3 regions of the Actinoplanes octamycinicus genome follow, and region 1 is predicted to be linked to each of the others. Evidence: riboswitches for the same ligand, from Rfam matches in the RefSeq annotation. Region 1 holds a riboswitch; each other region holds the start of a gene.
What was found. A riboswitch is a leader RNA that binds a small molecule or an ion and turns the genes downstream of it on or off. The one in region 1 is predicted to bind cobalamin.
Positions count from the first base shown of each region.

Region 2: it holds a riboswitch for cobalamin, as region 1 does, so the genes downstream of both, BJY16_RS09460 (ABC transporter substrate-binding protein) here and BJY16_RS39815 (VWA domain-containing protein) in region 1, are expected to answer to the same signal.
Region 3: it holds a riboswitch for cobalamin, as region 1 does, so the genes downstream of both, BJY16_RS10765 (ribonucleoside-diphosphate reductase subunit alpha) here and BJY16_RS39815 (VWA domain-containing protein) in region 1, are expected to answer to the same signal.

Region 1 covers NZ_JACHNB010000001.1:8,785,614-8,792,950, reverse strand. Annotated here, with positions in the region: gene BJY16_RS39845 (putative bifunctional diguanylate cyclase/phosphodiesterase) at 1-310, opposite strand, end outside; gene BJY16_RS39840 (universal stress protein) at 350-1,189, opposite strand; gene BJY16_RS39835 (citrate synthase) at 1,373-2,656, shown strand; gene BJY16_RS39830 (ArsR/SmtB family transcription factor) at 2,790-3,107, shown strand; gene BJY16_RS39825 (SRPBCC family protein) at 3,104-3,628, shown strand; gene BJY16_RS39820 (VOC family protein) at 3,790-4,140, shown strand; cobalamin riboswitch at 4,248-4,377, shown strand; gene BJY16_RS39815 (VWA domain-containing protein) at 4,387-6,636, shown strand; gene cobO (cob(I)yrinic acid a,c-diamide adenosyltransferase) at 6,902-7,337, shown strand, end outside.
Region 2 covers NZ_JACHNB010000001.1:2,095,353-2,102,689, forward strand. Annotated here, with positions in the region: gene mqnE (aminofutalosine synthase MqnE) at 1-752, shown strand, start outside; gene BJY16_RS09450 (hypothetical protein) at 763-1,188, shown strand; gene BJY16_RS09455 (DUF4229 domain-containing protein) at 1,200-1,631, shown strand; cobalamin riboswitch at 1,674-1,807, shown strand; gene BJY16_RS09460 (ABC transporter substrate-binding protein) at 1,894-2,832, shown strand; gene BJY16_RS09465 (FecCD family ABC transporter permease) at 2,829-3,872, shown strand; gene BJY16_RS09470 (ABC transporter ATP-binding protein) at 3,869-4,669, shown strand; gene fliQ (flagellar biosynthesis protein FliQ) at 4,785-5,054, shown strand; gene BJY16_RS09480 (VOC family protein) at 5,339-6,100, opposite strand; gene BJY16_RS09485 (ABC transporter permease) at 6,152-6,889, opposite strand; gene BJY16_RS09490 (ABC transporter ATP-binding protein) at 6,874-7,337, opposite strand, start outside.
Region 3 covers NZ_JACHNB010000001.1:2,385,632-2,392,968, forward strand. Annotated here, with positions in the region: gene BJY16_RS10755 (hypothetical protein) at 1-952, shown strand, start outside; gene BJY16_RS10760 (DUF6346 domain-containing protein) at 972-1,574, shown strand; cobalamin riboswitch at 1,634-1,841, shown strand; gene BJY16_RS10765 (ribonucleoside-diphosphate reductase subunit alpha) at 2,144-4,447, shown strand; gene BJY16_RS10770 (ribonucleotide-diphosphate reductase subunit beta) at 4,447-5,442, shown strand; gene BJY16_RS10775 (peptidase) at 5,617-6,393, opposite strand; gene BJY16_RS10780 (VWA domain-containing protein) at 6,393-7,337, opposite strand, start outside.

The DNA of each region.
Region 1 (7,337 bases):
TGAAGGTGGCCACGTCGGCGAGCAGCGGCAGCGGCATCGGCTGGTTGGTGACCGTCGGCCGGATCAGCAGCCCGACCAGGAAGAGCAGCGCCGCGAGCGCCATCAGTAGCCAGGCCACCGGCGGCTCGGCACCCCACCGGCGCGGCCCGACGAAGCAGGCCGCCACGGTGAGCACGCAGAGCACCACCAGGCTCACCGCGGCGAGGTTCGAGGACGAGTAGGCCGCGTACAACGCGGTCGCGAGGACCCCGATGACGGCCATGAACTGCCATTGGCGGCGGGCGATGGCGGGCGGGAGCACGGAGCGCACCGGGCATTCCTCCCGTTTTGCCCTAAGACTAATGTTTCCTCACCGTAGCAACGGACGCGTCGTCACCGGCCGGAATTGGTCAGTTGAGTGGCCCGGTTTCGACTTTCCGGCGGGTTCCCGGCGGCCGTGGACGAAAACGGTCGGGCAGCCGCCGTGCCGCAACAACTCGTCGGCCACCGATCCGAATCGGCCGGCGCCCCCGGAGCCGCGCGGGCCCAGCACGATCAGCCCGGCGCCGCGGGAGAGCCGCACCAGGGCGGCGGCCGGCGGGCCGGTCAGCAGCCGGCGGCGCAGCGGTGGCAGGTCCGGCACCAGGGCGAGCACCCGGTCCAGCACCCGCTGCCCGGTCTCCTCGTCGCCGGCGTGCGCCACGTCCAGCCGCAGCCGGCGGCGGCGGGCGTCCTCGGCGGCGTGGCGCAGGGCCAGGACGGACGGGGCGGAGCCGTCCACGGCGGCCACCACCCGGCCGGACGGCGGGCGTGGCCCGCGGGCCACCAGCACCGGGCACCAGGCCTGGGTGACCGCCTCGAGCAGCGGCGACGTGGCCGGCAGCCGGCCGGTCGCGGCCAGGTCGTCGGCGCCCAGGACCAGCAGCCCGGCGGTCCGGCTGGCCTTGCGCAGCACCCGGGCGGCGGGTCCATCCACGAGTTGACCCCGCACGTCGAGGCCGGGTGTGGAACGCTGGGCGGTGGTGACCGCCTCCTCGACGACGCGTGAGGCGGTGCGGCGGGATTCCGCCTCGTCCCAGCTGAAAGCGTGCAGCACCGTCAGGAGTGTGCCGCGGGAGACCGCCTCCCGGGCGGCCAGGCGCACGGCGGCCAGGCCGGCCGCGGTCCCGTTCACCCCGACCACGACGGGGGGCCGACTCGGGATCTGCATCGGTCCGACCTCCGCTTCCCGTTACGTTCTCGCAATATACCGATCATTATCTATGGCGCAACGGTCTATACGGACTGGTGACCAATGCCTCACCGGGTGGCCACCTGATGACCCATTCAGGTTGAGGGTTTACGGTGAACGGCAAAATCTTTGGGACATCTGCCGGTGAAGTGAGGGAAATACATGACGGATGTCAAGCTCGACCACCCCGGTGGCCAATTGTCGATGGGTGTTCGCGAGGCCGTCGACGGGCCGGGCGGCATCGACGTCAGTGCGCTGCTGAAGGAGACCGGCTACGTCACCCTGGACCAGGGTTTCGTGAACACCGCGTCGACCACGTCGGCGATCACTTACATCGACGGTGACGCCGGCATCCTGCGGTACCGCGGGTACCCGATCGAGCAGCTGGCCGAGAAGTCGACGTTCCTCGAGGTCTCGTACCTGCTGATGAACGGCGAGCTGCCGACCGCCCAGCAGCTGCGCGACTTCGGCGACAAGATCCGGGTGCACACGCTGCTGCAGGAGGAGATGCGGACCTTCTTCTCCGGCTTCCCCCGCGACGCGCACCCGATGGCGGTGCTCTCCTCGGCGGTGACCGCGCTGTCCACCTTCTACCAGGACGCGCTCGACCCGCTGGACGACGAGCAGGTGGATATCTCCGCAATCCGGCTGATGGCGAAACTTCCGACCATCGCGGCGTATGCGTACAAGAAGTCGATCGGCCACCCGCTGCCGTACCCGGACAACTCGCTCGACTACGTGGAGAACTTCCTGCGTCTGACGTTCGGCCTGCCGACCGTCAACTACGACGTGGACCCCAAGGTCGCCAAGATCCTGGACATGCTCTTCATCCTGCACGCCGACCACGAGCAGAACTGCTCCACGTCGTCGGTGCGGCTGGTCGGCTCGGCCCAGGCGAACCTGTTCGCCTCGGTCTCGGCCGGCATCAACGCGCTGTCCGGCCCGCTGCACGGCGGCGCCAACGCGGCGGTGCTCGAGATGCTCGAGCAGATCCGCAAGGACGGCGGAGACGTCAACTCGTTCGTCACCCGGGTGAAGAACAAGGAAAAGGGCGTCAAGCTGATGGGCTTCGGCCACCGGGTCTACAAGAATTACGACCCGCGCGCCGCCATCGTCAAGAAGGCCGCCCAGGAGATGCTCTCCACCCTGGACACGCCGGACCCGCTGCTGGACATCGCCTTCCAGCTCGAGGAGATCGCGCTCAACGACGACTACTTCGTCTCCCGCAAGCTGTACCCGAACGTCGACTTCTACACCGGCCTGATCTACAAGGCCATGGGTTTCCCGACGAAGATGTTCACGGTGCTGTTCGCTATCGGTCGTCTGCCCGGCTGGATCGCCCAGTGGCGCGAGATGATGAACGACCCGGCCAACAAGATCGGTCGCCCGCGGCAGATCTACACCGGTTCCCCGGTGCGCGACTTCGTCCCGATGTCGCAGCGCTGAGAAATCCGTCTCGGACTCGGAGGCGGAGCCCGAACCGGATCGTCGAACGGCGCCCCACCGGAATTCCGGTGGGGCGTTTCTCGGCACCCAGTATGCCTTGACAGTTATATTCCTGCTGGGGCATGTTGGTGGGGTGGACGTCCTGGAAGTGCTCGCCGAACCGGCCCGCCGGCGCATCGTCGACGCGCTGCTGACCCGCGAGGCGAGCGTGGGTGACCTGGTCCAGGCGCTCGGGATGAGCCAGCCCGCGGTCTCCAAGCACCTGCGGGTGCTGCGCGAGGCCGGTGTGGTCAGCGTGCGGGCCCAGGCCCAGCAGCGGATCTACCGGCTCGAGGCGGGGCCGTTCCGGGCCCTCGACGCATGGCTCCGGCCGTACCGGACCTTGTGGGACGGCCACCTGGACGCCCTGGGAAGACATCTCGCGTCGACCTCATCGGAGGAGGAACCGTGACCGGACCGCACACCGAGGCCGCGGTGGTCGCCGACGGCGACCGCTGGACCCTGATCTTCATCCGCGAGCTGCCCCAGCCGCCCGAGCGGGTCTGGGCCGCCCTGGTCGACCCGGAGCGGCTGGACCGCTGGGCGCCCTTCACCGCCTCCCGGCCGCTGACCGAAACCGGTCCGGCCACCCTCACCATGGTGGACGGCGACGAGCGGACCGCGCTGCCCGCCTTCGTTCATCGGGTGGAGGCGACCCAGCTGCTCGAATACACCTGGGGCGAGGATCTGCTGCGCTGGGAGCTGGAGCCGGCCGGGGACGGCACGCGGCTGACGCTGCGGCACACGCTGGCCGATCGTGACATGGACGCGATGGTCGCGGCCGGGTGGCACCTGTGCGCCGACGTGCTCGGGCGGCTGCTGGCCGGCGAGCCGGTGACGGCGATCCGCGGCAAGGCCGCCATGGACCACGGCTGGAAAGACTTGCGCGACCACTATGCGGCTGTCTTCGCATCGTCTACGGACAAAATCTGAAGATCAAGATCTTTGTATTCGCGCGTCCGCTGGGGTGCGGATCGCATGCTCCCGCGCGGGGCGGAGGTCGGTGATCAGGACGCTGGCGCGTCCCGAGCGATCACCGACCCCCTTCAATGCCCGCGGGTGGTCACCGAAAACCCGGTAGTAGGGTCGCGAGCATGACCGTAATCGGACTTCAGCGCCTTATCGTGTCGGTAGCGGACCTGGACCGGAGCCGGGCGTTGTACCGGGATGTGCTCGGTCTCACCGAGAAGTCCGCGTTCGGGGATTTCTCGACGCTGACCGTTCCCGGCACCACCACCGAGATCATGTTGCACCAGCGGCCGCCGACCGCGGGGCTGGCCGGGGTGGCGATCAGTTTCCGGGTGGACGACGTCGACGCGGTGACCGCGGCGGCCGAAAAGGCGGGAGCCGCCGTGATCGACGCGCCGGAGGACCAGCCGTGGGGCGAGCGGCAGGCGGTGCTCACCGATCCGGACGGGCACGTGTTCTGCCTGGTCTCGATCTGACCGCGGGGTGTGATCTCGTGGCGTTGCTCGGCCGCGGGGTGTGATCTCGTGGGGGTTGTTTGACGGGGCGGCTTGTCGGTCGGAAGGATGGGGCCCGAGCGGTTGCGGAGGAACCCGGTGTGAATCCGGGACGGTCCCGCCACTGTGACCGGGGAGCGACCCGCTGACGAGACAGCACGCCACGGCCGGCAGGCCGGAAGGCGAGCGGGGAACGGCGATCCGGGAGTCAGGAGACTCCGGCCGCTCGTGACGACCGACGCGCGGGCGTGGACACCCGCCGGGAGGGAACACCCTGTGACAACTCCGTACCCGTTCTCGGCCGTGGTCGGCCTGGACGACCTGCGCCTCGCGCTCCTGCTGACCTCGGTCTCGCCGGCCGTGGGCGGGGTGCTGGTCCGCGGCGAGAAGGGCACCGCCAAGAGCACCGTGGTCCGCGCCCTGGCCGCCCTGCTCCCGCCGGTCACGGTGGTCCGCGGGTGCCGCTTCGCCTGCGACCCGGCCGCCCCGGACCCGGACTGCCCGGACGGCCCGCACGCCGCCGACACCCCCGCCGCGCACCGCCCGGCCACCCTGGTCGAGCTGCCGGTCGGCGCCACCGAGGACCGGGTGGTCGGGACCCTCGACATCCAGCGGGCCCTGGCCGACGGCGTCAAGGCCTACGAGCCCGGCCTGCTCGCCGCCGCGCACCGCGGCGTGCTCTACGTCGACGAGGTCAACCTGCTCCCGGACCACCTGGTCGACCTGCTCCTGGACGCCGCCGCGATGGGCCGCGCCCACGTCGAGCGCGACGGTGTCTCGGTCAAGCACGCGGCCCGGTTCCTGCTGGTCGGCACGATGAACCCGGAGGAGGGCGAGCCCCGCCCGCAGCTGGTCGACCGGTTCGGCCTGGTGGTCACGGTGGCCGCCCCGCGCGACGCCACCCAGCGCGCCGAGGTGGTCCGCCGCCGGCTCGCCTACGAGCTGGATCCGGCCGCTTTCGCCGCCCGGTTCGTCGCCGACGAGCGCGAGTACGCCGCCCGGATCGCGGCCGCCCGCGCCATCCTGCCCACGGTCGTGCTGCCGGACGCCGAGCTGGACCGGATCGCCCGGGTCTGCCTGGCCTACGGGGTCGACGGCATGCGCGCCGACATCGTGGTGGCCCGCTGCGCGGTCGCGCTGGCCGCCTGGCACGGCCGCGACCGGGTCACCGCCGACGACGTCCGCGACGCGGCCCGGCTGGCCCTGCCGCACCGGCGCCGCACCGATCCGCTCGACCCGCCCGGCACCGACGAGGAGAAGCTGGACCAGGCCCTCGAGGAGGCCGAGCGCCAGGCCCGGGAGGACCTCGCCGGTCAGTCCCGGGACGACGCCGCGGGCGAGGGGCCGGACGACCGGCACCCGGACGACGACCCGGACGGCGGTCCCGGCGGCCCGGATCGCGGGCCGGACGGTGGTCCCGACGGCGGCCCCGGTGGCCCGGCCGGTGGTCCTCCGCCCGGTGGCCCGGGCGGCAGTCCGCAGGCCGACGCGACGCCCGCCGACACCTCGCCGTCCACGCCCGCCGACCCGCCGCCGGCGGGTGACGCGCCGCGCGGCGGTGGCCAGGCCGCCGCGCCCGCCCAGGCCGGCGCCGCCTTCCGCCCGCGCACGCTCCGGATCACCGCGCGCGGCGACGGCGGCCACACCGGCAAACGTTCCCCGGCCTACGCCCGCCGCGGCCGGGTCGTCGGCGCCCGCAAGCCGCTCGGCAAACTCGCCGGCGCCCCGCACCTGCCCGCCACCCTCCGAGCCGCCCTGCACCGCGGCGCCCTGGACGCCGGCCGAGCTACTGTCCGTGGCGACCGTGCTGTCCCGGGGACCGGGGAGGTGGCGCGGGGCCGTGAGCTCGTGTCGGCGCGAGGAGCGTTCCGGGTCGAGCCGCGGGACCTGCGCGAGGCGATCCACGTCGGCCGCGAGGCGAACCTGGTGCTCTTCGTCGTCGACGCGTCCGGCTCGATGGCCGCCCGCAAGCGGATGACGCTGGTCAAGACCGCGGTGTTGTCCCTGCTGCGGGACGCCTACCAGCGCCGCGACCGGATCGGGATGATCACCTTCCGGGGCGCGGACGCCGAGGTGGTGCTGCCGCCGACGTCCAGCCACGAGGTCGGCGTGATGCGGCTGGCCGCCCTGCGCACCGGTGGCCGGACCCCGCTCGCCGCCGGCCTGCGCGCCGCCGCCCGCACCATCGCCACCGAACGCCGCCGCGACCCCCGGCGCCGCCCACTGCTGATCGTGGTCACCGACGGCCGCGCCACCAGCGGCCCGGACCCGCTGCTGCTGGCCCCGGCCCTGTCCGGCGTGGCCACGGTCGTCGTCGACTGCGAGTCCGGCCCGATCCGCCTGGGCCTGGCCGGCAAGCTCGCCGCCGCCCTCCGGGCCGACGTGATGCCGCTGGACCAGCTGGAAGCCGCCACCGGCCACGCGCGTCCGGCGCCCGCCCCGGCCTCTGCCGACCGCGCCTACCGCCGAGCCGCCTGACCGGACGGTCCGGGACGCGCGTCGCGGTTGTCCGGCTGGTTGTCATGGGTGTCTCCGGGCCCCGGAGACACCCATGACAACCAGCCGGGGGCGGGACCGCGGCTGGGCCTCGGGCACGGCGGTGCTCGCGGAGGGGGACGGGCGGCCGGGCTTGGTACGGCAAGGGCTCGGGGAGGGCACGGCGGTGCTCGCGGAGAGACGCGGCCGGCCGGGTGCGGACCGCGTACCGAAAATGGATCTTTGATGTGCAGGGGAGAGCGACCAGATGCCGCAAGGGAAAGTGACCACCGTGCCCGACGACGGGCTGACGACGCGGCAGCGGCGGCGGCAGGCGGTGTTCGCCGTGCACACCGGGCCGGGGAAGGGGAAGTCGACGGCCGCGTTCGGGATGGCGTTGCGGGCGTGGAGCGCGGGGTGGCCGATCGGGGTGTTCCAGTTCGTCAAGTCGCAGAAGTGGAAGGTCGGCGAGGAGACCGCGCTGAAAGCCCTGGACGGGGTCAACGGGACGCCGGTCACCTGGCACAAGATGGGTGAGGGCTGGTCCTGGATCCAGCGCGCCGGGACCGAGCGGGACCACGCCGCCGAGGCGGCCGAGGGGTGGGCGCAGATCAAGCGGGACCTGGCCGCCGAGACCTACAAGTTCTACGTGCTGGACGAGTTCACCTACCCGATGAAGTGGGGCTGGGTGGACGTCGCGGACG
Region 2 (7,337 bases), 6.7 Mb from region 1:
GCTTCACCGCCACCGAGGTCCAGTGGTTCGAGAAGATCAGCGGGCTGTCCGCCAGCGAGATCCTCGACGAGCTGATGGACGCCGGGCTGGAGTCGCTGACCGGCGGCGGCGCCGAGATCTTCGACTGGGAGGTCCGGCAGCACATCGTCGACCATGCCTGCCACTGGGAGGACTGGTCGCGGATCCACCGGCTGGCCCACCAGAAAGGCATGCGGACCCCGGCCACCATGCTCTACGGCCACATCGAGGAGCCGCGGCACCGGGTCGACCACGTGCTGCGCCTGCGCGAGCTGCAGGACGAGACCGGGGGCTTCGCGGTCTTCATCCCGCTGCGCTACCAGCACGACTTCCACGACTCGGCGGACGGCAAGATCCGTAACCGGATCCAGGAACGGACCACGATGGCCGCCCCGGCCGAGTCGCTCAAGACGTTCGCCGTCTCCCGCCTGCTCTTCGACAACGTGCCGCACGTCAAGTGCTTCTGGGTGATGCACGGCCTGTCGGTCGCCCAGCTCTCGCTGAACTTCGGCGCCGACGACCTGGACGGCTCGGTGGTGGAGTACAAGATCACCCACGACGCCGACTCGTACGGCACGCCGAACACCATGCACCGCGACGACCTGCTCGACCTGATCTGGGACGCCGGGTTCCAGCCCGTCGAGCGCAACACGCGGTACGAGGTCGTCCGGGAGTATGACAAGCCGGTCGGTCTGGCCGAGCGGCGCAGCGAACCGCAGAAGGTCTGGGCCTAGGGTTCGGCGGATGACTCGACAGCGGAGCGCGGGCGGGCTGCGGCGCAACCCAGGCCCGGTGGAGACGGTCGGCGACCTGCTCGGCGCGGCGTTCGCCGGGCTGGTCCTGGGCATCGCGGTGGTGCTGGTCCTGGAGGGCGTCCTGACGCTGACCAGGGTCGCCGACTTCGGCCAGACCAACGGATGGCTGATCGTGATCCTGCCGACCTGGCTGTTCGTGGAGCAGTTCCGGGCGCAGGGCTTCGGCGCCGACCGGGTGATGGCCGCGGCGCTCGGCATCGGGTTCGGCGCGGCGGCGGGCATGACGGTTGCCGGGGTGCTCGCGCCGTACACTCCTCCCCTGGTGAGCGGCGGTGCCGGCGCCGTGACCGCTACGGTCGTGTACTGCTTCGTCTGGTTCTACGGCCTCCGCTGGCTCCGTCAGCGGTCCGGCTGAGGAGAGAGATCATGAGTCCCGCCATCAAGTACACACTGGGCCGCCTGGGCCTGTTCGTGGTGGTCTTCGCCGCGCTCTTCCCGCTCCCGCTGAACATCCTGGTCAAGGCGATGATCGCGTTCGTCGCCTCGGCCGGTTTCGCGTTCTTCCTGCTCCGCAAGTGGCGCGACGAGATGGCCGAGCACCTCGGCTCGGTCGCCCAGCGCCGCGCCGCGGAGAAAGCGCGGCTGCGCTCCGCCCTGGCCGGCGACGACGAGGCCGCCGCGGCCGGCGACCGGGTGGCCGCCGCCGAGAGCAAGGCCGAGAGCGCGACCGGGAGCAAGGCCGACGGTGAGCAGGCCGAGAGCGAGCAGGTCGAGGGTGGCATCGCCGAGGGCGGGCCGGCTGCGGACAAGCTCGCCAGCAACCGGACCGCCGAGGACCGGACCGAGGCGGGCAAATAGCCGCCGCGGAGGTGTCCGACGGAACAGACCCTGAGGTCGAGCAGCGACCGGCGCCCGGCTGGGATAGCGTTTCAGGGACCGCGCCGCAGCGAAGCCGGTGTGAAACCGGAGCTGTCCCGCAACTGTGATCCCTCCATGTGAGGTCTAGCCAGGTCGCCTGGGCGCGGTCGCGAACCCGCGCTCCCGGGGAGGGGCGTCTCGCAGGCGGCGGCCCCCAGGCCCTGTCGGCGATGCACCACACCCGACCGACAGGAGGACCTCGATGAAACGCGCGCTTCTCGCCGCCGGCACGGCGGCCGCACTGCTGCTCGCCGGTTGCGGCGGCACCGACAAGGACGGCACGTCACCGGAGGCCGGCCAGTCCGCCGCGAGCACCGCCGCCAGTTTCCCGGCCACGGTCGGCTCGCTCACCCTGGACAAACGCCCCGAGAAGATCGTCTCGCTGAGCCCGACGGCCACCGAGATGCTCTTCGCGATCGGCGCCGGCCCGCAGGTCACCGCGGTCGACGACCAGTCCGACTACCCGGCCGACGCCCCGAAGACCGACCTGTCCGGGTTCAAGCCGAACGCCGAGGCGATCGCCGCCAAGGACCCGGACCTGGTGGTGCTCTCCGGCGACAGCGACCAGATCGTGGCCCAGCTCGGCAAACTCAAGATCCCGGTGTTCCTGTCCCCGGCCGCGCAGACCCTGGACGACACCTACCGGGAGATCACCGAGTTCGGCACGCTGACCGGGCACCCGGCCGAGGCCGGCAAGCTCACCGAGCAGATGAAGGCCGAGATCGATCAGGTGGTCAAGGGCGTCCCGGCGCGCGCCAAGCCGCTCAGCTACTACTACGAGCTGGGCCCGGAGCTCTACTCGGCCACCTCGAAGACCTTCATCGGCGGGGTGTTCGACCTGTTCGGGATGACCAACGTCGCCGACCCCGCGGACGCCGACGGCAGCAAGGGCGGTTACCCGCAGCTCTCCGCGGAGGCGCTGGTCAAGGCGAACCCGGACACCATCTTCCTGGCCGACACCCAGTGCTGCCAGCAGTCGCCGGACACGGTCAAGGCGCGGACCGGCTGGTCGGCGATCACGGCGGTGCGGAAAGGCCAGGTCTACCCGCTCGACGACGACATCGCGTCACGGTGGGGTCCGCGTACCGTCGATCTGGTCAAGGCCGTGGCCGACGCGGTCCGCGAGATTCCCGCGTCATGAGGCCGGCCGGGCTGCGCCCGGCCTGGCTGCTGGCCGGTGTGCTGGCCGTGCTGGTCGCGGTCATCGCCGGCCTCGCCTTCGGCTCGGTCGCGTTGCCGCCCGGCGCGGTCGCGGCCGAGCTGCTCAACCTGATCCCCGGGGTGGACCTGCACAGCGGGCTCACCGAGCGGGAGATCGCCATCCTCACCCAGCTCCGGCTGCCCCGGGTGGTGCTCGGCCTGCTGGTCGGCGCGATGCTGGCGCTGGCCGGGGCCGCCTACCAGGGCGCGTTCCGCAATCCGCTGGCCGACCCGCACCTGCTCGGCGTGGCGGCCGGAGCCGGGCTCGGGGTGACCGCGGTGATCGTGCTGCGCCCGGCCGCTGACGCGACGGCCGGGCTGCCGATCGGCGTACCGATGGCGGCTTTTCTCGGCGCCCTGGTGGCGGTCGCCCTGACCTGGCTCCTCGGCGCCGCCGGCGGCCGCGACCGATCACCCGGCGCGCTGATCCTGGCCGGGGTCGCGGTCTCCGCGTTCCTCGCCGCGGTGCAGACCTATCTGCTGCAGCGGAACGTGGAGTCGCTGCGCGAGGTGTACTCCTGGCTGCTCGGCCGGCTCGGCACGGCCGGCTGGCACGACGTGCTGGTAGTGCTGCCCTACACGGTGCTGACCGCCGCGATCGTGCTCGCCCAGCGCCGCGAGCTGGACGTGCTCACGGTCGGCGACGAGGAGGCGACCAGCCTCGGCCTGCACCCGCAGCGCAGCCGTTACCTGCTGATCGTCGCGGCGTCGCTGGGCACCGCCGCGGCGGTCTCGGTCTCCGGCCTGATCGGCTTCGTCGGCATCATCGTGCCGCACACGTTGCGCCTGCTCACCGGCCCGAGCTACCGCTCGCTGCTGCCGCTGTCGCTGCTCTTCGGCGCGGCCTTCCTGGCGCTGACCGACCTGCTGGCCCGGGTCGCCGGCGGGGCCGCGGAGATCCCGATCGGGGTGGTCACGGCGTTCCTCGGCGCGCCGTTCTTCATCGTGGTGCTGCGCACCAGCCGCGGGGTGACGACATGACCGATGCCGCCCCCGGTGGGCGGTCCGGTGCGGCGATCCTGGTGACCGATCTGACGGTACGACTGGACGGCGCCCTCATCGTCGACGGCGTCGACCTCGAAGTGACCGGCGGCGAGTGGGTCACCGTGATCGGCCCGAACGGCGCCGGCAAGTCCACCGCCCTGCGCGCCGTGGCCGGCCTGCTCCCCTTCCGGGGCACCGTCCACCTGCACGGCCGCCCGGTCGACCGGTTGCACCGCCGGGACCGGGCCAAGACCGTCGCGGTGGTCGTGCAGAACCCGGTCGTCCCGCCGGCGATGACCGTTTTCGACTACGTGCTGCTGGGCCGGACCCCGTACATCCCGCCGCTCGGCCGGGAGTCCGCCGCCGACCTGGCCGTGGTCGACGAGGAGCTGGCCGCGCTGGACCTGCGCGCGTTCGCCGGCCGCCGGCTGGACACCCTCTCCGGCGGCGAACGTCAGCGGGTCTTCCTGGCCCGGGCGCTGGCCCAGGGCGCCGAGATCCTGCTGCTGGACGAGCCGACCAGCGCCCTGGACATCGGCCACCAGCAGGAGGTCCTGGAACTGGTCGACCGGCTCCGCGCGGAACGCTCGCTCACCGTGCTGGCCACCATGCACGATCTGTCCACCGCCGGCGAGTACGCCGACCGGATGGTCCTGCTCTCCGCCGGCCGGGTGGCCGCCGCGGGCACGCCCACCGAGGTGCTGACCGAGGCCAACCTGGCCGAGCACTACCGGGTCAAGGTCCGGATCATCCCGGGCGACCACGGCCCGCTGGTGGTGGCGGTCCGGCACTGACCCGCGCGGCAGCGGGGCGGGCTTCTTGAGGTTTCCTGTGCGGGTGAACCGAATGGCAACCGGGGTGTGACCGGTCTGCACTCCGGGCGGTGGTGGATCGCCCGAAGTGTGGGGCATGACCGACACGATGGTGGTTGAGCTGGGGCTGCAGGCGATGACGATCGCGGCGAAGCTGTCCGCGCCGGTGCTGCTGACCGCGCTGGCGGTCGGGTTCGCGATCTCGTTGTTCCAGTCGGTGACGCAGATCCAGGAGGCGACGCTGTCGTTCGTGCCGAAGGCGGTGGCGATCGGCGCGGTGCTGCTGTTCACCGGCAACTGGATGCTGCACGAGATGATCACCTACACGACGCAGCTGTTCGACCGGATCCCGGACCTGCTCCGCTGACCTCGCCGCGGATCACCGCTGAAGCAGAAGGCCGCCCGATGGGCGGCCTTTTTCGCGCCTGGCAATCACTGCGACCAGCACCATCGCAAGATCGACAGAGCCCGCCCTCCACCGGGGGCTCCCCCGCTGATCAGTGTGGCGGAGGGGAGGGGATGGCGACGGCGTGGCTGTGGACAGGCAAGAAATGTGGATAACGGCGGGCGGAACGAGCTGCGGGTATTCCCGAGGCGTGCGCTGCGACCGTACCGGACGAGGGGTTGGCTGACCCGAAGCGGACCCGGCGGTCAGCGGCGGCCCGCGAGCACCGCGAACGTCGCGCCCTGCGGGTCGGTCAGCACCGCATAGCGCCCGATCGAAATCGTCGTCGGCGGGTTGACCACCCGGCCGCCGAGGGCGAACGCGTGCTCCGCGGCCACGTCGCAGTCGGTGACCGCGAAGTACACCAGCCAGTACGGCGAGATGTCGGCCGGCCAGCCCTCGCCGATCATCGGCTGGATGCCGGCCACCGGCTGGCGCACGTTGTCACAGAGCAGGTACGGCAGGTTGCCCACCTGCGCCTCGCGGAACGTCCAGCCGAAGACCGCGCCGTAGAAACTCTGCGCCCCGTCCACGTCCCGGGTGTTCAACTCGTTCCAGGTGAGCGCCCCGGGCACGTCGAACACCTCGGCCCCGCGCATCATCCCGGCCTCCCAGACGCTGAACGGCGCCCCGGACGGATCCAGGAACGCCGCCATCCGCCCCTGATCCATCACGTCGAACGGCGCGACCAGCACCTTCCCGGCGGCGGCCTCGACCCGGGCCGCGGTCAGGTCGGCGTCGTCGGTGGCCAGGTAGGTGCTCCAGGTGGTCGGCTGCCCCTCGCCGAACAGTGGGCCCGCCCCGGCCACCGGCAACCCGTTCAGCAGGAACGTGGTGTAGCCGCCGAACTCGGCGCCGGACACCTCGGCGGTCCAGCCGAACAGGCTCGTGTAGAACCGGGTCGAGCCGTCGAGGTCGGACGTGGCCAGATCCACCCAGGTGGGCACGCCGGGCGAAGGAGCGGTCATAGCCGCATGGTCGCATCCGGTCACCAGCGCGGGGATGGAACTGTCAGTCATCTAGCCGAATCGACGACCCTCGTCGCGCCGGAACGCCCACACCGCGAGACTGCCGAGCGCCACCGTCCAGGCGAGCAGCGACAGCGCCGAGCCCCACCGGAACGGGTAGTCACCGACGGCCGCCCACATCAGCCGGACCGCGCCGCCGGTCGGCAGGTAGGGCGCGATCGTCGCGACGAAGCCGGGCTGCCAGCCGGGTGAGCTCATCAGCCCGCCGCCGAAGGCCAGCGGCAGGAACAGCACCTGCGCCACCACGATCGCCGCCTTCTGCGGCAGCGAATAGCCGATCGACAGGCCCATCAGGATGAACGGCACCGAGATCACCGCGGTGGCGGCGGCTCCGGCCAGGAGCTCCGGCCCGCTCACCGAGGCCGGGGTGAACAGCGCCGCGATGATCACCACCGGGGTCAGGGAGATCGCCATGGTGGTGAGGCCGGCCAGGATCCGGCCGGCGAAGCGGGGCAGCGCGCCGGCCGGGAGGGTCCGCACGTACGGATCCCACGGCTGGGCGCGGTCCTCGGCGACGCCGATGCCGTACTGGAAAAGGTTGGTGCTCATCACCGCGAACGTGATCATCGAGGCGGCGGCGTAGGTGGCGCCGGCCGGGTCGTCGCCGGTGAACGGCACCACGAAGGCGAGCATCGCGGCGGCCGGCCAGAACGCCCCGCCGATCACCGCGATCGGGATCCGGAACAGCTCGATCAGCTGGAACTTGGCATGGGTCAGCGCGAGGACCACGACGGCTCCTTGGTCAGGGTCAGGAAGGCCTCCTCCAGCGAGGCGCCGCGCACCTCGAGGTCACGGAACGCGACGTCGCGCCGGACCAGCTCCCGGACCAGGGCGTCGGCGTCCGTGGTGAGCAGCAGGTGGCGGTCGCCGGCGCGCTCCGCGCGCAACACCCCGGTCAGGTGCGGCAGGTCGATCGGCGAGGTCAGACCGATTTGCCGTACGCCGGCGAGCCCCCGGATCGCGTCGACACTGTCGTCGGCCAGCACCCGCCCGGCGTCGAGCACCACCACCCGCTGCGCGAGCGCCTCGACCTCCTCCAGGTAGTGGCTGGTCAGCACGACGGTGCCGCCCTCGGCGTGGAAGGCCCGGATGCCGTCCCAGAGTGCCCGCCGGGCCTCCACGTCCAGCCCGGTGGTCGGCTCGTCGAGGAAGACGATCCGCGGCCGCCCGGCGAAGG
Region 3 (7,337 bases), 6.4 Mb from region 1:
CGGCGTCCTCGAGGCCGCGATGAGTGCCAAGGATGGCTTCACTCAGCGCGATTACCTCACCGGATTCGGCAATCTCGGTGTGGTCGGACTGAGCGCGCTCGGTGCCGTCATCGACCCGTTCCAGGCAGTCTTCGCGGCGGGCGTCGGCTGGCTCATGGAGCATCTCGACGTTCTGCGCCAGCCGTTGGACTGGCTGGCCGGCGACCCGAAGGAGATCGAGGGGCACGCCGCCAGTTGGCGCAACATGCAGGAGCGGGTCTATCAGACCGTGGACTTCTTCGCGCGTCAGGTGACCTCGAACACCGCGCCCTGGCAGGCGGAGGCCGTGACCGCCTACCGGGCGAAGGCGGCTGGTATGGCCGATGCGGTTCTCGCCATGGGTGAGGTAGCCAGCGCCATGGCGGAGGCGACGCTGATCGCCGGCGCGATCGTCGGCGTGGTGCGTAATACAGTCCGCGATCTCATTGCTGAAGTCGTGGGCGCGTCGATCTCGAAGGCCCTGCAGGCGCTGATGGTCGTGACGATTCCCAAGGTGATAGCCGAGGTGGCGCTGTTGGTCGCCGAATACACCGGCAGGATTACCAAGGTCCTGCAGCGGCTCACCGATGCCGTCGCCGAACTGGGCGGCCGGTTTTCCCGGGTGCTGGCGGCATGCGACCGGTTCAACAAATTCGTCGATGAGGCCATCTTCAGTTCGGTGTTCCTGAACTCGGCGAAGGTGGCTGAGGCCGACGGCTACATCGCGGACAGCGAAGGTGCGCGGGCTGCGTTCAAGGCGGCGTATCGAACCTTCGCTCAGACGGATGATGTCGTCTACGGTACGAAAGCGAGGATCGCGGTGGATGCGCTGCGCGAAGGCCTCCGGGGCAACAGCATCCAGAACGGTGGTGCTGCTGGAGACGCCCTGCGAAAAGGCGGACCCACACCGCCGGACATCGAGATTCCGCAATGATCGCGTGCAGAGGTGTGCGATGACAGAGGATCGGGCGGCTTATCGGAAACGTCGTCTGGCCGAGCTGATGGCTGAGGCCGAGGCTCGTCGCGCCAAGTCGCGGGCGGCGAGGGAGGGCGGCGACCGGAACGGTCCGGTCGTAGAGGTGCGGCGCGGTGCATGGGCCGGTGACCTTGTCGTCCTCGTGGTTCTTCTGTTCGTCTTGTTCGTCCTGCTCACCACAGCGATGACCGTCGAGCGTTTCAGCGGGCACGACTTCGCCGAGGCGAGACGGACGGGGGATGCGACCGTTGTGAGTTGTGCGCGCCGTGGGCCAGTCACCTTTAAGGGGTTCGGTTATTACGATGCGTGCACGGTATCGGTCAACTGGGGCTGGAACGGAACCCGATTGACGATCGACCAGCCAGGTTTCTTCAAGGGGGAGAAGCCCGGGGACACGTTCACGATCGGTGAGAACCAGAGCAGCAGGGGAACCATCGGCTTCTCGCGTCCCGTAGTCCCCTCTCGCGGTTGGGTCACCGCCGTCGCCATGGTCATCGCCTGCGTCGCCCTCATTCCGTTCTTCCTGCTGGTGCTGCTGCTGCGCGAATGGGGCCGGAGGCTGTTCGGCCGGCGTGGTTGACGGCAGTAGGGGCGCGCGACACACCATCTGGCGTTGCGTGGACGGTGTCGTGCCCATATATAGTCTCGATCGCAGCTGGTTCGGCCGCTCCCCGGGAGCGTCCGAGGCAAGAGGGAATCCGGTGTGAGACCGGGACTGCCCCGCAGCGGTGAGTGGGAACGACCGCCGTCATCGAGCACTGGACCGTGAGGTCTGGGAAGCGACGGCCAGTAGGTTCTTTCGAGAGCGCCCACGAGTCCGAAGACCTGCCAGCGCGCCGCACGCGACCGTGTGCGGCGGTCGAAGGCCGCGTGGGACGGCCGACGCCTTCGTTGCCGCCGTGCGCCCACGCGCCCGGCGGGCAGTGTGGTGTCTTCCCGCGCGCCGACTCGCGAGGGAAGAGGGCCATGACGCTCACGCCGGAGAGAAGCCCGGAAAAGAGCCCGGAGAACAGTCCGGAGAAGGGCCCGGAGAACAGTCCGGAAAAGAGCCCGGAGAGTAGCCCGGTAAAGAATCCGGAGAACAGCCCGGGAACGGGCCTGGACGCGAGCCCGCAGACGACAACCGTCCCGGGGCAGCGCCGGCAGGTCATGCGGGTGCGCAAGCGCAACGGCGAGCTGACGCCGGTCGACGTCAACCGGATCGTCGCGGCCGTGGAGCGCTGGATCACCGGGCTGGACGAGGTCGATCCGCTGCGCGTGGCGACCCGGACGATCAGCGGGCTCTACGACGGTGCCACCACCGAGGAGCTGGACAAACTCTCGATTCAGACGGCCGCTGAGCTGATCGGCGAGGAGCCGCAGTACTCCAGGCTGGCCGCCCGGCTGCTGATCGACCTGGTCACCCAGGAGGTCCGCGAGCACGGCGTCACCCGCTTCAGCGAGTCGATCGCGCTCGGCCACGAGCAGGGCCTGATCAGCGACGACACGCTGGCCTTCGTCACCAGGTTCCGGTCCGAACTGGACGCCGCGATCGATCCGGCCAACGACCTCCGGTTCGAGTATTTCGGCCTCCGCACGGTGGCCGACCGCTACCTCCTCAAGCACCCGACGAAGCGCACCCCGCTGGAGACCCCGCAGTACTGGCTGCTCCGCGTCGCCTGCGGCCTGTCCCGCACCCCGGACGAGGCGATCGGCTTCTATCGGCTGATCTCCAGCCTGGCCTATCTGCCCAGCTCACCGACCCTGTTCAACTCCGGCACCCGGCACACGCAGATGTCCTCGTGCTTCCTGGTCGACTCGCCCAAGGACGAGCTGGACTCGATCTACGAGCGGTACCACCAGGTCGCCAAGCTGTCGAAGTTCTCCGGGGGCATCGGCATCGCCTGGTCCCGGGTCCGCGGCCGGGGCGCGCTGATCCGCGGCACCAACGGCCGGTCGAACGGCATCGTCCCGTTCCTGAAGACGCTGGACGCCGGGGTCGCCGCGGTCAACCAGGGCGGCCGGCGCAAGGGTGCGGCCTGCGTCTACCTGGAGCCGTGGCACCCGGACATCGAGGAGTTCCTGGAGCTGCGCGACAACACCGGCGAGGACTCCCGGCGTACCCATAATCTGAATCTGGCCAACTGGATCCCGGACGAGTTCATGCGCCGGGTGGAGGCCGACGAGGACTGGCATCTCATCGACCCTTCGGACGCGCCGGAGCTGCCCGACCTGTTCGGCGAGGAGTTCACGGAGGCGTACCGGAAAGCCTCGGTGAAAGCGGTTAAAACGGTCAAGGCCCGGGACCTCTACGGGCGGATGATGCGGACGCTGGCGCAGACCGGCAACGGCTGGATGACCTTCAAGGACCGGTCGAACGCGCTCTCCAACCAGACCGGCGCGCCCGGCAACACCATCCACCTGTCCAACCTGTGCACCGAGATCCTCGAGGTGAACAGCGACGACGAGACGGCCGTCTGCAACCTCGGCTCGATCAACCTGGGCGCGCACACCACGGCCGACGGGGTGGACTGGGAGCGGCTGCGGGCGACCGTGCGCACCGCGGTGGTCTTCCTGGACCGGGTGATCGACATCAACTACTACCCGTCGGTGCAGGCCGCCGCGTCGAACCCGCGGTGGCGCCCGGTCGGGCTGGGGCTGATGGGGCTGCAGGACGCGTTCTTCACGCTGAAGCTGCCGTTCGACTCGGCCGCGGCCAAGGAGCTGTCCACCCGGGTGCAGGAGGAGATCCTGCTGACCGCGCTGGAGACGTCGGCCGGGCTGGCCGCCGAGTTCGGGCCGCACCCGGCGTACCCGCAGACCCGGGCCGCGGCCGGTCGCCTGCACCCCGAGCTGTGGGGCGCGCCGCTCGGCCAGCCGACCCGCTGGGCCGCGGTGAAGGAGCGGATCGCGGCGCACGGTCTCCGCAACTCGCTGCTGGTCGCGATCGCGCCGACCGCCACGATCGCGTCGATCGCCGGCTGCTACGAGTGCATCGAGCCGCAGGTCTCCAACCTGTTCAAGCGGGAAACCATGTCCGGCGAGTTCCTCCAGGTCAACACCTATCTGGTGGCCGAGCTGAAGGCGCGCGGCCGGTGGACGCCCGAGATCCGGGAGGCGATCAAACGGGCCGAGGGTTCGGTCCAGGACATCGCCGGCCTGCCGGCCGAGATCAAGGACCTTTTCCGTACGGCCTGGGAGCTGCCGCAGCGTGCGCTGATCGACCTGGCCGCCGCCCGGGCGCCGTTCATCGACCAGTCACAGTCGCTGAACCTGTTCCTGGCCGCGCCGACCATCGGCAAACTGTCGTCGATGTACCTCTACGCCTGGAAGTCCGGGCTGAAGACCAGCTATTACCTCCGCTCCCGCCCGGCGACGCGGATCCAGCAGGCCACCGTCTCGGTGATCCCGGCGCTCACCCCGGCCGAGGTCTGCTCCCTGGAAAACCCCGAATCGTGTGAGGCGTGCCAGTAATGTTGCTCGATCCCGGAATGGACCTGACCCTGCGGCCGATGAAGTATCCGCACTTCTTCGACCGGTTCAAGGACGCCATCAAGAACACCTGGACGGTCGAGGAGGTCGACCTGCACGGTGACCTGGCCGACCTGGCCACCCTGTCGGACGCGGAGAAGCACCTGGTCAGCCGGCTGGTGGCGTTCTTCGCCACCGGCGACACGATCGTCGCGAACAACCTGGTGCTCAACCTCTATCAGCACGTCAACTCCCCGGAGGGCCGGCTCTATCTGTCCCGGCAGCTGTTCGAGGAGGCGGTGCACGTCCAGTTCTACTTGAATCTGCTGGACACCTATGTGCCGGATCTGGACGAGCGCGCGGCCGCTTTCGCCGCCGTCGACAACATTCCGTCGATCGCGCGCAAGGCGGAGTTCTGTTTCAAATGGATCGACTCGATCTTCGAGCTGCGAGCCCTGTCCTCCAAGGCGGACCGGCGGGCGTTCCTGCTCAACGTGATCTGCTTCGCGGCGTGCATCGAGGGGCTGTTCTTCTACGGCGCCTTCGCCTACGTCTATTTCCTGCGGTCCCGCGGTTTGCTGCAGGGTCTGGCGTCCGGCACCAACTGGGTGTTCCGTGACGAGAGCATGCACATGGCGTTCGCTTTCGACGTGGTCGACCAGGTGCGCCGCGAGGAGCCGGACCTGTTCGACGCGGACATGGAGCAGCAGGTCCGGGAGATGCTCGCCGAGGCCGTGGAGTGCGAGGTGCAGTTCGCCGCCGACCTGCTGGAACAGGGGGTGAGCGGGATGTCGCTGGGCGACATGCGGGAGTACCTGCAGCACGTCGCCGACCGGCGCCTCCAGGCGCTGGGCATCGCGCCGGTCTACGGCAGCAAGAATCCGTTCGCGTTCATGGAGCTGCAGGACGTCCAGGAATTGTCGAACTTCTTCGAGCGCCGCGTCTCCGCCTACCAGGTGGGAGTTTCCGGCAGCGTCACCTTCGACGACGATTTTTAAATTCAGGACCTTCATATACGCAGGCCCAGCGGGGTGCGGATCGCATGCTCCCGCGCGGGCCGAGGGCGGAGATCTGGCCGCTGCGCGTCCACAACGATCTCCGCCCTCTTCATTGTCCGCGGGTGGTTGCGGAAAAGGAAAACCCGGGACCGGTCTCCGGTCCCGGGCTTCTTCTCAGGCGCGGCGGCGGCGCCGGGTCAGGGAGAAACCGAACAGGCCGGTCAGGGCGGCGAGGATGCCGCCGCCGGCGGTCCAGAACCAGCGGCCGGAGAAGTCCGGCAGCCAGTCCATGCTGAAGCTGCTCTCCTCGACCTCCGCGGACGGCGACGCCGACGGCGCCGGACCGGTCAGCACCGTGCCGGGCTGGTTGTTCGGAACCAGCGGCTTGGCCAGTTCGCCCTGGTCGGCGTCGAGGTCACCCTTCTCGGCGGTCAGCGTCAGGCGCACCTTGAGCGGCAGGCCGAGGTCCGCCTCCGGCACCTTGGTGCTGGACAGCCGCACGTAGTAGGTGCCCGGCAGCGGATCGCCGTCCTGCGGCTCGGCCCACGACCGGACCTGCCGGATCCGGCAGCCGAGCGTCACCTGCGCCGCGTCCCGGGCCGCCACCGGGCTCTGCTCGCCGGCCACGCAGGCCTGCCGGCGGCGCAACCCGTCGAAGACCTCGATGATCCACGACTCGTCGCCGGTGCGGCCGTCGGCGGGCAGGGTGACCGACGCGGCCAGGTCCGGGCGCTGGCCGGCCTCCGCGGTGAACTGCCAGTACAGGTAGTCGCCGGTGACCGCGCCGACCTCGACCGGCTGGTTCGCGGTGATCGCCACGGCGGTCAGGAACGAGGTCCCGGCGGTCTTCACCGGGGCGATCGGCTGCGGGTCGTCGGCGAACGCCGGCGCCGGCACGGCCGCGATGCCGAAGATCGCGGCACCGGCCAGCGCGAGGTGCTTGATCCTCATCAGTTCTCCCTCCAGGTGGCCACCCAGTACCGGGTGATCCAGCCGGCCAGCACGCCGGCGACCAGCCCGGCGATCGCCAGGACCAGCAGGAACAGGAAGCCGCGGCCGAGGCCGGGGGCGTCCGGCGCGTGCGACGCGTCGACCAGGTCGATGCTCAGCTCGACCGGCATGCCCGGCCCGGCCGCGGTCACGGCCGCCGCGAAGGAGTTGCTGACGATCAGGCACAGCTCGGTGGCGGAGTCGGCCGGCTCGTCCGCGTCGTCCGCGTCCGCCGCGTCGGCCGACGCCTTGGCGTCCGCCTTCTGCTCGTCGGCCGACCAGCGCAGACCTGCGGACAGCACGTCCGCGCGCCCGCTGCCCGCGTCCACGCCGCGGACCAGCTCCCGGCCGTCCCTGCTCGCGGCTTTCAGGAGCACCCCGTAGTCCGGGTTCAGCGCCCGGTCGAGCGAGATGCTCACCGAGGCCCGCAGCTCCTGGCCGGGCTGCACGGCCACCCGGTAGAAGCGGTGCTCGCTGATCTTCTCCCGGTCGGTGTAGACGCCCGGGGCGAGCAGCGGCGCGTTGGTGCAGTCGGCGGTGCCGGTGACCACGGCCGGCTGCACCGGCGGCGGCACCGCGGCCCGGTCGACCAGTTGCTGCACCCGGTCGGTCAGCTCCTCCTCGCTCTTCGCCGCGGCGTAGGTGCCGCCGGTCGCGGTGGAGATGCAGACCAGCTGCTTGCGGGTCTTCTCGTCAGGGGTCAGGCCGAGCGTGTCGACGACCAGGTGGGTGCCCTGTGCGGCCAGCTCGCGGGCCACCTCGCACGGGTCCGGCGGGGTGCAGGTGTCCTCGCCGTCGGTGATCAGGACGATCCGCCGTACCGAGCCGGTGTCGCCGAGGTCCTCGGCGGCCTTCTTCAGCGCCAGGCCGATCGGGGTGTACCCGGTCGGCTTCAGGGTGGCGAT